3 regions of the Bacillus mojavensis genome follow, and region 3 is predicted to be linked to each of the others. Evidence: riboswitches for the same ligand, from Rfam matches in the RefSeq annotation. Region 3 holds a riboswitch; each other region holds the start of a gene.
The links. A riboswitch is a leader RNA that binds a small molecule or an ion and turns the genes downstream of it on or off. The one in region 3 is predicted to bind thiamine pyrophosphate.
Positions count from the first base shown of each region.

Region 1: another riboswitch for thiamine pyrophosphate. It lies ahead of HC660_RS08365 (acetylornithine deacetylase); the one in region 3 lies ahead of tenA (thiaminase II).
Region 2: another riboswitch for thiamine pyrophosphate. It lies ahead of HC660_RS07295 (HMP/thiamine ABC transporter substrate-binding protein ThiU); the one in region 3 lies ahead of tenA (thiaminase II).

Region 1 is NZ_CP051464.1:1,609,863-1,614,911, reverse strand. It holds gene HC660_RS08380 (YggS family pyridoxal phosphate-dependent enzyme) at 1-661, opposite strand, end outside; gene pgeF (peptidoglycan editing factor PgeF) at 668-1,504, opposite strand; gene HC660_RS08370 (YlmC/YmxH family sporulation protein) at 1,662-1,907, opposite strand; gene HC660_RS08365 (acetylornithine deacetylase) at 1,991-3,271, opposite strand; TPP riboswitch at 3,361-3,463, opposite strand; gene HC660_RS08360 (ABC transporter ATP-binding protein) at 3,472-4,266, opposite strand; gene sigG (RNA polymerase sporulation sigma factor SigG) at 4,422-5,049, opposite strand, start outside.
Region 2 is NZ_CP051464.1:1,400,421-1,405,469, forward strand. It holds gene HC660_RS07285 (ABC transporter ATP-binding protein) at 1-453, opposite strand, end outside; gene HC660_RS07290 (ECF transporter S component) at 440-1,039, opposite strand; gene HC660_RS07295 (HMP/thiamine ABC transporter substrate-binding protein ThiU) at 1,036-1,641, opposite strand; TPP riboswitch at 1,738-1,849, opposite strand; gene ykoG (two-component system response regulator YkoG) at 1,951-2,637, shown strand; gene HC660_RS07305 (sensor histidine kinase) at 2,641-4,005, shown strand; gene HC660_RS07310 (PepSY domain-containing protein) at 4,002-4,682, shown strand; gene HC660_RS07315 (PepSY domain-containing protein) at 4,776-5,049, shown strand, end outside.
Region 3 is NZ_CP051464.1:1,244,318-1,249,366, forward strand. It holds gene HC660_RS06395 (monovalent cation:proton antiporter family protein) at 1-1,621, shown strand, start outside; TPP riboswitch at 1,684-1,792, shown strand; gene tenA (thiaminase II) at 1,873-2,580, shown strand; gene tenI (thiazole tautomerase TenI) at 2,558-3,175, shown strand; gene thiO (glycine oxidase ThiO) at 3,159-4,268, shown strand; gene thiS (sulfur carrier protein ThiS) at 4,268-4,468, shown strand; gene thiG (thiazole synthase) at 4,465-5,049, shown strand, end outside.

The sequences.
Region 1 (5,049 bases), 370 kb from region 3:
CTAACGATGAGCCGATTCTAATATAAGTAGCCCCTTCTTCAATCGCGATTTCAAAATCATTTGACATGCCCATCGACAGTTCTGTACATGGAGCGTTCGGCTGTTTCAGCTCTTGAACCTGATCACGAAGTTCTCTCAGCGCTCGGAAACAGCTTCTGATCTGATCTTGGTCATCAGTCAGAGGAGCCATAGTCATCAGTCCGGCCACAACGATGTGATCAAAGCCGGAAAGCTCCTGTATGAAGGGTATCACTTCTTCTTTTTTCATGCCGTGTTTAGAGGGCTCAAGCGAGGTATTGACCTGCACAAAGCATTGGACAGCACCTTCAGCCCGTTTTTCAATTTCTTTCGCTAATGAAAGCCGGTCCAGAGAGTGAATATAGGAAACAGAATTGACGACAGCTTTTACTTTTCTTGATTGAAGGCTGCCGATAAAATGCCATTCCACATTTCCTTTTATGATTTCCTGTTTGCGAAGCAGCTCGGCGTCCCGGTTCTCTCCGAGGCACGTGATGCCCGCATCGACCGCCTCCTGTGCTCTTTCTGGCGAGACATATTTTGTGACTGCAATAACCGTAACTTCATCGGAGCTGCGGCCCGATCTGTTACATGCTTCGTTTATTCGTTCGTTTATATGTCGTAAATGATCAACAACACGCAAGATCTTTTATGCCTCCTTCATTCCGATAAAGGACATCATCCGTCCTGTTTTCCCCTGATCGCGCCGGTGGGAAAAGAAAAGTGATGGCTCACTTTCCGTACATAAACCGCTGACAGAAATCTGCTCATTTGCCAAACCGCTGTCAATCAGTATGAGTCGATTCAGCTCTTTCAGATCAAGCTGATACTGCCCCTGCCCCGTCTGATTTACGGCACGCTCTGCTGAAAACGGCAATGCGCGGACAGCATTCATCACACGATCATCCACGGTATAGCACGCACCGCAGATAGACGGTCCGACAACAGCGTATATATCAGAAAGCTTCGAGCCCTCCTGTTCGGTCCATTGTTTCACCATTTCTCTGCCAATCTGTTTGACCGTGCCTTTCCATCCGGCATGAGCGACCCCGACAAGCGATTTCACCGGATCGAAAAAGAAAAGAGGCACACAATCAGCAAAGCATAATGCCAGGAATACATTTTTATCATTTGTATAGAGCCCGTCTGTTGCTTTAAAAGCTGATTGATACTCACGGGCGCCTTTGCCCCTGTCCCTCTGCGTCACTTTTTGGACGCGATTGTCGTGTGTCTGGTCAGCAAATACCCAAGACTGCAAATCAATATTAAACATATCGGCTATATATTCACGATTTTTAACCACATCTGCATCTTTGTCATGAACGTGCAATCCTGTATTTAACGACTCAAAAGGTTTTTGACTGACACCGCCGTTTTTCGTAGTAAATCCGGCAATGATTTCTGCATGATTTTGATTCGTTTGTTTCCAGTCTTGTATCATGAGTGTCGAGGGGGTGGTGAGACTGAATGGGTGATATGTATTCATGATGATCCAACCTTTCGACAAACATTTATAAGGCGTAATTTCCCACTTATTTTACCACATCTTTCTGCATTCGTTTAGCGCCGATTTGCATATTTCATAAATGAAATGTGCCGGAAGAGTTCAGACTTCCGGCATTTGACAATCAGCGGCAAAAAAGCTAAGCATGGGATTCACTTAATCGGACTAAAATGACATCTTCACCGATTTTAACTATATTTCGCCAAGGAATGACCATTTCCTCTTCCTTTCCAAAAAAACCGAGAACTTTTCCATTTCCCCCTAGTATAATCGCCTGAATTTTTCCTGTAGTGACATTGATATCAATATCTCCGATGCTCCCCAATTTTTTTCCGTTAGAGACATTGACGACGTCTTTCACCTGAAATTCTGAAATGCTGATCATCCCATCACGTCCTTTTTTTGGTCCTTTTTTCTAGTATATGAACGGGCGGGCTGAACCTTGTCAGCAAGGAGAAATTTTCATGATCATTGTTCTTTTTTACGGCTGCACCATCTAAGGATGAATGTGAGCATGATTTTCGTATAATCTACGAGCTGCTCAATCGATACCTCCTCATTAACGGAATGAGCATTATATAAATTGCCAGGTCCGTAGATCACGCTTGGGATACCGGCATTATAAAGCCATCCGCCATCGGTTACGGTCTGAGAGACGTCAACGACCGGGCGTTCGCGTTTGATTTCCTCGTGTGACGCTGTAAGGGCTAAAACGCCAGGATGAGCCGGATCAACTTCCAAGGCCGGAAAAATTTCTCCTCTATCCTCAATCATTGAAGAGCCTCCCCATTTAAAGACAGGACGGTTTTCCCTCAGCCAAATATCACTATCACTCAGCCGGTTGATGTAATCTTCTATTTCCGCTGCCACTTGTTCATGCGTTTCATTCGGGTAAAAATGGACTGTGATCCACAGCCGGCACTCATCCGCTATAAAGGCCGCATGTCTGCCTCCTTCTATAACAGCGGGATTAATTGTGTTTGTACCGGGTGCAAAGCCGGGATAACGTTTCATAATGGCCCAATGGCGCTCAAGCTCACCGAGTCCAGAAATGATTTTTGCCATTTTTTCGATCGCGCTCGCCCCGAATGTTCCTCCGCCAGCGTGGATCATATTGCGTCTTGTTCCATCGTGAAACGTTTGACTGCTTTTGATTTCGATCCAGCCTGTAATCACTCCGCCTTGACCTTGAATATGCATATCGCTCGTATCCGCCACAACTGCAAAGTCTGCGTGATAGCCCTTTTTGCAGCATTCAAGCGTGCCGGCCTCTCCGACCTCCTCCCCGATGACCGATTGCAGAATCAAATCGCCCGGGAGCTCAATGCCTGCTTCACGAATCAGCTTTACAGCAAACAGCACACAGGCCATTCCGCCTTTCATATCTGAGGCGCCCCGGCCGATTAAGAAACCGTTTTTCTCAATAGGACAAAACGGCTCATGCACCCATTCCTCGTCCTCTCTTACCTCTGCCACATCGACATGCCCATTGATGATTAAACTTTGATAGGCTGCTGTATTTGTTCCCTTTAAAACACCCACAACATTGGGATCTCCAGGATAAACGTCCCATTTGTCGATGAAAAATCCCCGTTCACGCAAAAACTGCGCAATCCATGTTTGGATGCTGTCTGTATTTCTCGCAGGCGGCGCCGGTGTTTTAAAAGAAATCAGCGTTTTCGCAAGCCCAATGAGCTCGTCCTTTTGTTCTTCCGCTTTTTTTAGTAAAGATTCTACTTGATCAATCATGTTATCCGCTCCTATTTTTAATAGAAAAAAGCCGTTTCATATTCATGAAACGGCTTAATAAAGAAAGCAGAGTGCAAGCTGCTGCATTCTCCGCTTTTTCACCGCTTCCCTCCGCTGGTATGATCCAGATCAGGTCAATAAGGGTTGAGACAAGCGTCTCTCTCAGCTTCTAAAGCACCCCTAGGATGAATCGTATGTCGTTATGCATTTGTTACCGTCTCAGCTCTTGTTAAAAACGGACGATCCTGATTCCATAATACACGGATCGGCGTATCAAAAAAAGAAGAAAGTGATTCGTCTGTCAGCATGTCTTTCATTTGTCCTGATCTAAAGACTTCTCCCTTTTTTAACAAGAGGGCTTTATCAAAAATCGGCAAAATTTCTTCCGCATGATGCGTAACATAAAGAATAGACGGCGCATTTTCCCTGCTTGCAATATGTGTAATCGTATCTAACAGTTTTTCCCGGGCAATAAAATCAAGTCCTGTAACTGGTTCGTCCAGTATAAGCAGCTCCGGATCAGCCATTAGCGCTCTTGCAATTAAAGCTCTTTGTTTCTCTCCTTGAGAAAGAGTTTCATAGCGGCGGTCAGCATAATCGATGGCTCCTAAGTCCTCGAGCAGGGCAATCGCTTTTTCTCTGATATCCGCACTTGGAGTTTCATACAAGCCAATTGAAGCATATGCCCCGCTCAGAGCAATTTCAAAAGCTGAATCTGCCGGATACAATTTTTGCTGAAGACCCGCTGAGACAAGGCCGATTTTTCGCCTGAGTTTATCTCCCAGCTCCGTTTTTCCGAATACATGACCAAGCACCTGCATCTCGCCTGTTGTCGGAAAATAGTAAGAGCATAGCATATTTAACAGCGCGGTCTTCCCTGCTCCGTTTAATCCGTAAAGCACCCAGTTCTCCTTTTCTTCTACTTTCCAATGAATATCCTTTAGTATCCATTTTCCATTCCGTCTTAGTGAGACATTGTCAAGCTGCAAAATCATTGTGGTCCTCCTCTTTCCAAATCAAAGAATTGTTTTAATTTTCACAAAACTTTGTACGGACTAGGATACCTTACTTTTTCGAAAACGTAAACCGCTCGTTCTAAATAGAAAAGCCTTTAAAACAATTTCTGTTTTAAAGGCTTTCCGCGTCCATGCTATTGATGAATATTCTTATTCATTTGTTTGATTGCTGCCTTTTCCAGTCTGGACACCTGTGCTTGAGAAATCCCGATTTCTTCGGCTACTTCCATTTGCGTTTTTCCTTGGAAGAACCGTTTTCTTAAAATCATTTTTTCCCTCTCGTTCAGCCTTCTCATGCCCTCTTTCAAAGCCAGCTCTTCAATCCATTGTGTATCTTTGTTGCGTTCATCACTGATTTGATCCATGACATAAATCGGATCTCCGCCGTCATTGTAGATCGGTTCAAAAAGAGATACCGGATCTTGAATGGCGTCGAGTGCAAACACGATTTCTTCGTGCGGTACTTCAAGAACTTTGGCGATATCCTCTGCCGTCGGCTCCTTGCTTGTCTCACTGATTAACCGTTCTCTTACCTGGAGTGCCTTATATGCGATATCCCTGAGTGATCTCGAGACTCGTATCGGGTTATTATCGCGCAAATACCTGCGGATCTCTCCGATAATCATAGGTACAGCGTATGTTGAAAACTTAACATTGTGGCTTAGATCAAAATTATCAATGGATTTCATTAGTCCGATGCAGCCGACTTGAAATAAGTCATCAACATACTCCCCTCTGTTATTAAATCTTTGAATGACACTT
Region 2 (5,049 bases), 160 kb from region 3:
CCCTGACAGAGTAGAAATTGTGCTTTTCTTTAAATGAGAGATGTGTAATTTATCCAGAACCGCATCAATTTTCTTTGCCATTTCTTCTTGAGGAACTTGCAAATTTTCCAATCCGAAGGCGATTTCGTCCTCCACTGTCAGCATACAAAACTGCTGATCAGGGTCCTGAAAGACGACTCCGACATGCTGAGCGATCGTTTCAGAGGTTTCATCATCAGTGATCGGTTTTTGAAATAAGAATACATGCCCGGACAGCACCCCGTCACAAGCTTCGGGGTAAAGTCCGTTTAAACAGAGGGCAAGCGAGCTTTTTCCGCACCCGCTCGGCCCTAACAATAAAGCGCATTCTCCTTTTAGGAGCTCAAACGTTATCTCTTGAAAAATCGGTTTCTCGTTTTCTTCATATGAAAAACGAAGCCGGTCAACCGAAAGTAACGTATTATAGGCTTGCATGATTAGATACCCGTTTCCGTTTCTTTTTCAGTTCCTTTCCCAGCGCCATTCCGTTTAAGACGCCCGTATATGCGAGAGAATCGCTGACAGCTTTTCCAAGAAGTCCGGCTAGAACCGCACCTGAAACGAGACGGATCACAAGCATAATGAGCAGGTATCCCGGTGAATACGCCGCATAACCGGAAACAAAGAGATCATAAATAAAGCTGGCCACCGAAGACCCCATACCCGCCAGAAGCAGCACAGGAAGGGAATATGCTTTCCAGCGTGTCGCAAGAAATACTGCTTCTGCTCCGAGACCTTGAACAACGCCGATCACGATAACCATCGGGCCTGAAGGATTTCCCAGCAAACATTCAACGAGAGCTGCGATGACTTCAGATACAAGGGCAGCCCCCGGTTTGCGAATGATGTACGCGGCAATCACCGACACGATAAACCAAATGCCGTAAATAGGTTCATAAGCGATGGGCCCGAACATCCCTGCAAGTACGTTTCCAAAATGAGTGAATACTAAATAAACAATGGCAAAAACAATACTGATTACGGACATGATGACAATTTCTTTTACTTTCCAGCTTTTCATTTTATCCCTGCTTTCTGTTTTCTTGATGGACTGTTTGCCGAGAAGTTCACGGTCATTGTGACGTGTGTTGTTTGCTGATTTGCCATGCGGAAAGCGGCTTCCAGCGTTCGGAACACGTCGTGTGCATCTCCGTCTAGCTCACTTGCGTAATGAACACCCTGAACAAAGGTGCCGTCAGCCTTAGCGATTTCAACAGCTTTCATGATGATGTCCATATAATCCGGCTCATTCATCGGATAAAGTGCAAATTGGCATGGAGCCTCTGCTTTCAGGGTATGGACAAATTCTTCGTTGACACGCTTTTCATCTGCTGTCAGAAATGTATCTCCTTGTGTATCGCCGGGGCAGCCGATGGAAAACGTCCCGTTCATAACGATGTGTTTTTCGCTATTTGCTGCATAAAGGTAGATGGCTTTGGCGGCGTCGAATACATGCTCGATCGATCCGCGCAAAACTGTGCTGATATGATCGGTTTTTGTCCAAACCTTTGACGTATCGGTTTTTTTCAGCGCAGACTTAATCACACTGATAAAATCATCCGTCATTGGGTATAAAGAGAACCGAAAACCGGCGATTCTGCTTGTACCGCATAAGTTGTCCATTTCTCTGACCTCCTGTTTTTTTGGTAAAATAAAAAACTGCATATCCTTAGGGAATATGCAGTCATAGATCGAGTAAGCGCACGAAAAAATACACCTTTCGGTCAACCTGCACTTCCCCACGCTGGTATTATCCAGATCGGGTCATAAGGGATCAAAGCGTGTTTTTTCGCGCTTTATCTCAGCCATAACAGCACCCCTAGTGCTTTCCGTATACAATTTTTTATTTTGACATCATAATAGATGATAAGAATCATTTTGTAAACAATGAAATCATTTTTTTCATATAGGAACATGAGAGGATGATCGGATTTGGAAAAAGGGCACATATTAATTGTGGAAGATGAAGAAAAAATCGCCAGGGTCCTTCAGCTTGAATTGGAATATGAAGGATACAGCGTGACCATCAAACATAATGGCACTGAAGGGCTTGACGCGGCCGCCGAAGGTTCGTATTCCCTGCTGCTGCTTGATGTCATGCTGCCAGGGATGAGCGGGCTTGAAGTGCTGCGCCGGCTGAGGAAAACAGATCAAGGAACACCGGTTATTTTATTAACCGCCCGCGACAGCATTCCAGATAAGGTAACAGGGCTGGACATCGGTGCGAATGACTATGTCACCAAGCCGTTTGAAATTGAAGAATTGCTTGCCAGAATCAGAGCGGCACTTCGCCAAACCGGAAGCAAAACAGAGGATATCGGCACATTTTTGACATATGACGATTTGCAAGTAAACGAAAAAACACGTGAAGTCAGACGGGGAGACAAAGAAGTTGAATTAACGCCCCGGGAATTTGATTTGCTTGTCTATATGCTGAAGCATCCGCAACAAGTGCTGACGAGGGAGCAAATTCTCAGCTCTGTATGGGGGTTTGATTACATCGGTGATACAAATGTCGTCGACGTGTACATAAGGTATATCAGAAAAAAATTGGACTATCCTTACGAAAAACAGCTGATTCATACCGTGCGCGGAGTCGGCTATACCATTAAGGGGTAAATGATGAAGCTGAAGACTAAGATTCATCTTTATACATCTATTTGGCTGTTGATTTTATTAATGTTGGTCCATACTGCGGTCTATCTCATTTTTTCATCGGCACTCACCTCAAAGGATGCAGCCCGTCTTGCTGATGAAACAGACAATATCGCCGAAGCTCTTCATACCGCCGAAACACAAGGAGTGGCTTTGCAGGATATGCTGCAGGCGTATCTTCCGGCAAACGGAATGGTACGGATAGTGACTGCGGATCAGAAAGCCGTTATGACCATCACCAAGGAAAAAGCATATAAAGACTTCCCTCTTACTTTTCACAGCGGAGAAACGACAGACGTGACAAAGCATACAGGCAAACTGTTTGCAGCAGCAGCTGTCCCTGTCATTTGGACAGATGGACAAGTCGTATCTCTTCAGCTCGTGGAAAGGCTGGAGCATACAGACGAAAGTCTTTTTCTGCTAAAATTTATTTTAATTGCGGCCAGCGCAGCGGTCTGTATCGCTTCCTTCTTTGCTGGCAGCTTACTCGCCCGCCATATCATCAATCCAATCAGACAATTGGTGACAACGATGAAAGACATCCAGAGAGAAAAAGCATTCAAAACAATTTCTCTGGAAGGACAGTCGCACGACGAATTATATCAAATGGGGCTGACTTTTAATGAGATGGCGAGCATGCTGAAAGAGCACTACGACAAACAGCAGCAATTCGTCCAAGACGCTTCACACGAGCTGAAAACCCCGCTCACCATTATTGAAAGCTACAGCAATCTAATGAAACGCTGGGGGGCAAGAAGGCCTGAAGTGCTTGAGGAATCCATTGAAGCCATTCATTCGGAAGCGATCCATATGAAAAAACTGACCAATCAGCTGCTTACCCTGGCCAAGAGCCATAAAGAAATGGAGCTTGATCTGAAAACGGTTGACCTGATCGAAATGTCGCGCGCCGTCATACAAACACTCCAGCCGGTTTATAAACGCGACATTTTTCTCGAGGCGGGCAAAGAGCATTTGTTCGTAACGGCAGATGAAGAACGCATAAAGCAGCTGCTGACGATTTTGCTTGATAATGCTATAAAGTATAGTGACAAGGGCATTGTGATTTCCGCAGGAACCAAAAACAGCCGGCCGTTTTTGTCTGTAAGGGATGAAGGAATCGGCATACCTGAGGAGCATCTCCCGCGCCTGTTTGAACGTTTTTACCGGGCGGATGAGGCGCGTAACCGCAAAACAGGGGGAACGGGTTTAGGTCTATCCATTGCGAAACATATTGCCGATGAGCATGGCATTGACCTGTCTGTAAAAAGCAAACCGGGACAGGGAACAAATGTCACAATGCAATTTAGAGAACAGAATGGGGGAGCGCTATGACAAAACGTATGAAAACAGGAGCTGCTGCGGCGGCAGCCGTTTTAGCCATTGTCATCTGCGCGGTTCTTATCATTCAGCAGACTCATGAGGACGCGCTGTCAAAGGAGGCAGTCATAAAAAAAGTAGAAGCCTCCTATGAAGGCGACATCACAAAAGTGACGCGATCCAATGATAAAAAAACCTATGATATGACTCTGGAAAATCCAAAAGGAATTTATTTTCTGAAAGCTGATGCTAAATCGGGTGACATATTGTCAATGAACAGAGTGAAAGAGACGAACACAGCTGACATGACAGAAAAAGAAGCTGAGCAGCTTGCTCTGGTGCGGGTGCCGGGCACCGTCAAAAAACACACGCGAAAACATGGAGTTGCGTCGTATACCATTCAAAAAAATAATGGGGAAACATACGAAGTGAAGGTAGATATGAAGACAAAAGCGGTGGTGTCCGCTGATAAAATCAGCAGCAAAGACAAACAAAAGACAACAATTTCGGAAAAAGAGGCAAAAGCCATTGCAGAGCGTGAAGCTGGAGGAAAAGCGGATGACGCCGATTTGGAAGAAAGCGAAGGCACTCTCCTGTTTGAAGTAGATGTTGATCTCCCGAATGACAAGGAAGCTAAGGTGAAAATAAACGCCTATACCGGCAAAGTTTCTAATATTATCTATGAAGACTAATGGTTTTCTCATCAAATTCTCATCTTTCTCTCGTTTTCCTTTCATGTTGAGTGTGTAAACTGAACTCATAACAAAACAAGGGAGGAATCACATATGCTGAAGAAAAGATGGATGATAGGCATATTAGCAGGTTGTTTAGCGGCCGGAGGATTCAGCTACAACGCGTTTGCGAAAGAAAATAATGAACATACACAGTCTGTTTCTGGAACTGGCGGACTTACTGAACAAGAAGCGGAGTCCATTGCCAAAACAGTTGTTGACGGAACAGTGGATGACATCGACAGAGACATCTATAACGGCAAAGAAGCCTATGAAGTTGAAATTGAAAAAGACGGCGAAGATTATGATGTTTATGTGGATATTAAGA
Region 3 (5,049 bases):
TGAAATTGATTTTTCATCCTTTGAGAAGGGAAAGAAAAAGCAGTTTCTGCAAAACGGCAAGGAAGCACCCAATACATTTGCAACAGCATCCATTATTTTTATCGGTATTTTTATTTTATCATTGCTGCTGTCTTATGGGTTCGTCGTGGCCGGATTTATCCAAAATGCTTTCTTAATGACGCTTATTATTTCTACAATATCGTTAGGTGTTGTCGTTCCAACCTTAAAGGAAGAACGGATCATGGATTCAAACATCGGGCAGATTATCCTGCTTGTTGCCGTGATTGCTGACTTGGTCACTATGATTCTTCTTGCTGTATTTTCTTCTTTGTACGGGGAGGACAGCGGAAACATGTGGCTCTTAATGATCTTGTTTGCAGCGGGAGTAGTGCTCTACTTCTTCGGCCGGATCTTTAAACACCGTTCTTTTGTTCAGTCCATGTCTAAAGGGACGATCCAGATTGGCACCCGTGCTATTTTCACTTTAATTATCGTACTGGTGGCTCTGTCTGAATCACTGGGGGCAGAAAATATACTCGGCGCTTTCTTAGCGGGCGTGCTTGTTTCCCTGCTCTCGCCGAACAAGGAATTGGTTCAGCAGCTCGATTCCTTCGGCTATGGGTTCTTAATACCGATTTTCTTTGTGATGGTCGGCGTAAAATTGGATATTTGGACACTTTTTCAGGACCCGAAAATTTTAGTGATGATTCCGCTGCTGCTTATGGCACTGTTAGTAAGCAAGATTCTTCCTATCCTGTACTTGAAGAAATGGTATGATAACCGCACAATATTGGCGTCTGGTTTCCTGCTGACATCAACGCTTTCTCTTGTGATTGCCGCTGCGACAATCGGCCAGCAGCTTCATGTCATCAGTGCGAATATGTCAGGAGCGCTTACGCTGGTGGCGGTTATTGCAAGCATTTTTACGCCGGTCGGATTTAAAAAGCTGTACAAAAAACAGGAGCAGCCGGAGGAGAAAAAGAAGATCACATTTATCGGCGCTAATCAAATGACACTGCCTGTTACACTTGAATTGCCTGAGAGTGAGTATGAAGTGCGTGTCGTGCACGTTTATCAAGAAAACGCTGAGGAAAAGCTGTCAGACTCAGTATTTTCCGTTGAAACGCTTCCTGATTATGAGCATCAAACCCTTGAATCACTCGGTATATTTGATACAGATATCCTTGTAGTGGCGACAGGGGATGAAGACATGAATACGGACATCGCATTATACGCCAAAGAAAAGGGGACAGAAAGAGTCATCGCCAGCACCGGATCACCGAAGAACGAAGCGAAATTGAAGGAGCAGGGCATCGGCATCTTTTCCATCTTGCTGTCGACCAAAACACTGCTTCGCGCGCTGATAGAAGCGCCTGGCGTCATGAAACTGCTCACAAACCAGGAATCTTCGCTGTATCAAATTAATATGGAGAACAGCAAATACGACGGCGTGATTCTCCGTGAATTCCCTTTAACAGGCGATGTGATTTTTGTCAGGATTTTCAGAGGTGTGGACAGCATCGTTCCTCACGGCGATACAAGGCTGAAAATCGGAGACCGCTTAATTGTCACCGGATCACGCGGGTACGTAACGGATCTTAAGAAAACATTGGAAGGATAATATCTTGACCAAATAAGGATTCGTGTTAATATAGAGGTGCAGAACAATTCAATATGTATTCGTAAAACCACTAGGGGTGTCCTTTATAAGGGCTGAGATAAAAGTGTGACTTTTAGACCCTCATAACTTGAACAGGTTCAGACCTGCGTAGGGAAGTGGAGCGGTATTTGTGTTATATAACTATGCCAATTCCAAACCACTTTTCCTTGCGGGAAAGTGGTTTTTTTATTATCAGACAGGGGGAATGACGTGTGAAGTTTTCAGAAGAATGCCGCAGTGCAGCCGCAGAATGGTGGGAAGGCAGCTTTGTCCATCCATTTGTTCAGGGGATCGGTGACGGAACTCTTCCGATTGACCGTTTTAAATACTACGTGCTTCAGGATTCTTATTATTTAACGCATTTTGCGAAGGTGCAATCGTTCGGCGCCGCTTATGCGAAGGACCTTTACACAACGGGACGCATGGCCAGCCATGCTCAAGGTACATATGAAGCGGAAATGGCGCTTCATCGCGAGTTTACAGATCTTTTGGAAATTAGTGAGGAAGAACAGAAGGCATTTAAGCCATCTCCTACCGCTTACTCTTATACATCTCATATGTACCGTTCGGTCTTGAGCGGGAATTTTGCAGAAATCTTGGCAGCTCTTCTCCCGTGCTATTGGCTTTATTATGAGGTTGGTGAGAAATTGCTGACATGTGATCCGGGGCATCCGATCTATCAGAAGTGGATTGGTACCTACGGTGGTGACTGGTTCAGACAGCAGGTGGAAGAACAAATTAACCGTTTGGATGAGTTGGCGGAAAACAGCACCGAGGAAGTGCGTGCCAAGATGAAAGAGAATTTTGTTATTTCCAGCTATTATGAATATCAGTTCTGGGGAATGGCTTATCGAAAAGAAGGCTGGTCAGACAGCAGCGTAAAAGAGGTGGAAGGACTTGGAGCTGCACGCCATAACTGATGACCGCAAGCCGGTTGAAGATCTAGTGAGATCCATTATAGCCATTCAGGATGAGGTTGATTACATCCATATTCGCGAACGGTCTAAATCGGCGGCTGACATTTTGAAACTGCTGGAGCTTATTTCTGAAGGCGGTGTTGATAAGCAAAAGCTGGTGATGAATGGCCGGGTTGATATTGCACTTTTTTCAAATATTCATCGTGTTCAGCTGCCGAGCTGCAGCTTTTCGCCGAAACAAGTAAGAGCCAGATTTCCTCACCTGCACATTGGGCGATCAGTGCATTCACTGGAGGAAGCGCTTCAGGCAGAAAAGGATGATGCTGATTATGTTTTGTTCGGCCATGTGTTTGAAACGGATTGCAAACAAGGCCTTAAGGGCAGAGGCGTGTCTTTGCTTTCAGAAATCAAACAGAGGATCTCGATTCCGGTTATTTCAATTGGAGGGATGACACCTGCCAAATTAAGAGAAATGAAGCAAGCAGGTTCAGACGGTATTGCTGTCATGTCCGGAATTTTTTCTTCCGATGATCCTTTGGAAGCTGCCAGACGATATTCCCGCAAGCTAAAGGAGATTCAGTATGAAAAGGCATTATGATGCAGTTGTCATTGGAGGCGGAATTATTGGTTCCGCGATCGCTTATCAGTTGGCAAAAGAAAAGAAAAACACCGCATTGCTTGAAAGCGGAACAATAGGCGGCAGAACAACAAGCGCCGCGGCAGGGATGCTTGGCGCCCATGCCGAGTGCGAGGAACGGGATGCGTTTTTTGATTTCGCCATGCACAGTCAGCGTATGTACCGAGGTCTTGGAGAGGAGCTATTTGCATTATCCGGTATCGATATTAGAAGGCATGATGGCGGTATGTTTAAGCTTGCATTCTCCGAAGAAGACGTGTCACGCCTCAGACGGATGGACGATTTGGATTCTGTCAGCTGGCATACAAAAGAAGAAGTGCTGGAAAAAGAGCCGTATACGGCCAGTGAGATTTACGGGGCGAGCTTTATTCAGGATGATGTTCATGTTGAGCCTTATTTTGTATGCAAGGCATATGCTAAATCGGCTAAAGCGCTTGGTGCGGATATTTTTGAGCATGCTCCTGTTTTCGATGTGACACGTGGCGGTGAATCCATTTTGGTCAAAACAGCGTCCGGTGACATGCATGCGGATTATGTCGTGGTTGCCAGCGGGGTCTGGAGCGGGATGTTTTTTAAGCAGCTCGGGCTGAATCAGTCATTTTTTCCTGTAAAAGGAGAGTGCCTGTCTGTTTGGAATGATGACATTCCGCTGACAAAAACACTTTATCATGATCATTGCTATATCGTACCGAGAAAAAGCGGCAGACTGGTTGTCGGCGCGACGATGAAGCCTGGTGACTGGAGCGAGAAGGCTGATCTTGGCGGACTTCAGTCGGTTATGGAAAAAGCGAAAACGATGCTGCCGGCGATTCAGAATATGAAGGTTGATCGTTTTTGGGCGGGACTGCGTCCGGGGACAAAGGACGGAAAGCCATACATTGGCAAGCACCCTCAGGACAGCCGCATTTTATTTGCGGCGGGCCATTTCAGAAACGGGATTCTGCTTGCTCCTGCAACGGGTGCTTTAATTGGTGATCTCATTATGAATAAAGAGGTCAAGGCGGACTGGCTGCACGCCTTTCGAATTGATCGCAAGGAGGCGGTTCAGATATGATGCTTCAGCTGAACGGTAAACAAGTTGAATGGGATAGAGACACAGGTACGATTCAGGATCTGCTTGCGTCTTATCAGCTTGAACATAAAATCGTTGTCGTTGAAAGAAATAAAGAAATTATCGGCAAAGAACAATATCACGAGGTAGAGCTGTGTGATCGTGATGTCATCGAAATTGTCCATTTTGTAGGAGGCGGATGAGAATGTTAACAATTGGCGGGAAACAATTTCAATCAAGGCTGCTGTTGGGCACGGGAAAATATCCATCGTTTGATATTCAAAAGGAAGCGGTGGCTGTTTCAGAGTCTGATATTTTAACATTTGCTGTACGGAGAATGAATATCTTTGAAGCGTCTCAGCCTAATTTTCTGGAACAGCTTGATTTATCCAAATATACGCTTCTGCCAAATACAGCTGGCGCCAGTACGGCGGAAGAAGCAGTTCGAATTGCACGGCTCGCGAAAGCATCCGGGCTTTGTGACATGATTAAAGTCGAAGTCATCGGGTGCAGCCGTTCATTGCTGCCCGATCCTGTGGAAACGTTAAAAGCGTCTGAACAGCTTCTTGAAGAGGGATTTATTGTGCTGCCGTACACCTCGGATGATGTGGTGCTGGCGAGAAAGCTTGAAGAGCTTGGTGTTCATGCTATTATGCCGGGGGCTTCTCCGATTGGATCGGGACAGGGGATTTTAAATCCTCTGAATCTGTCATTTATCATTGAACAGGCCAAAGTGCCGGTCATCGTGGATGCCGGAATCGGATCGCCAAAAGATGCGGCATAT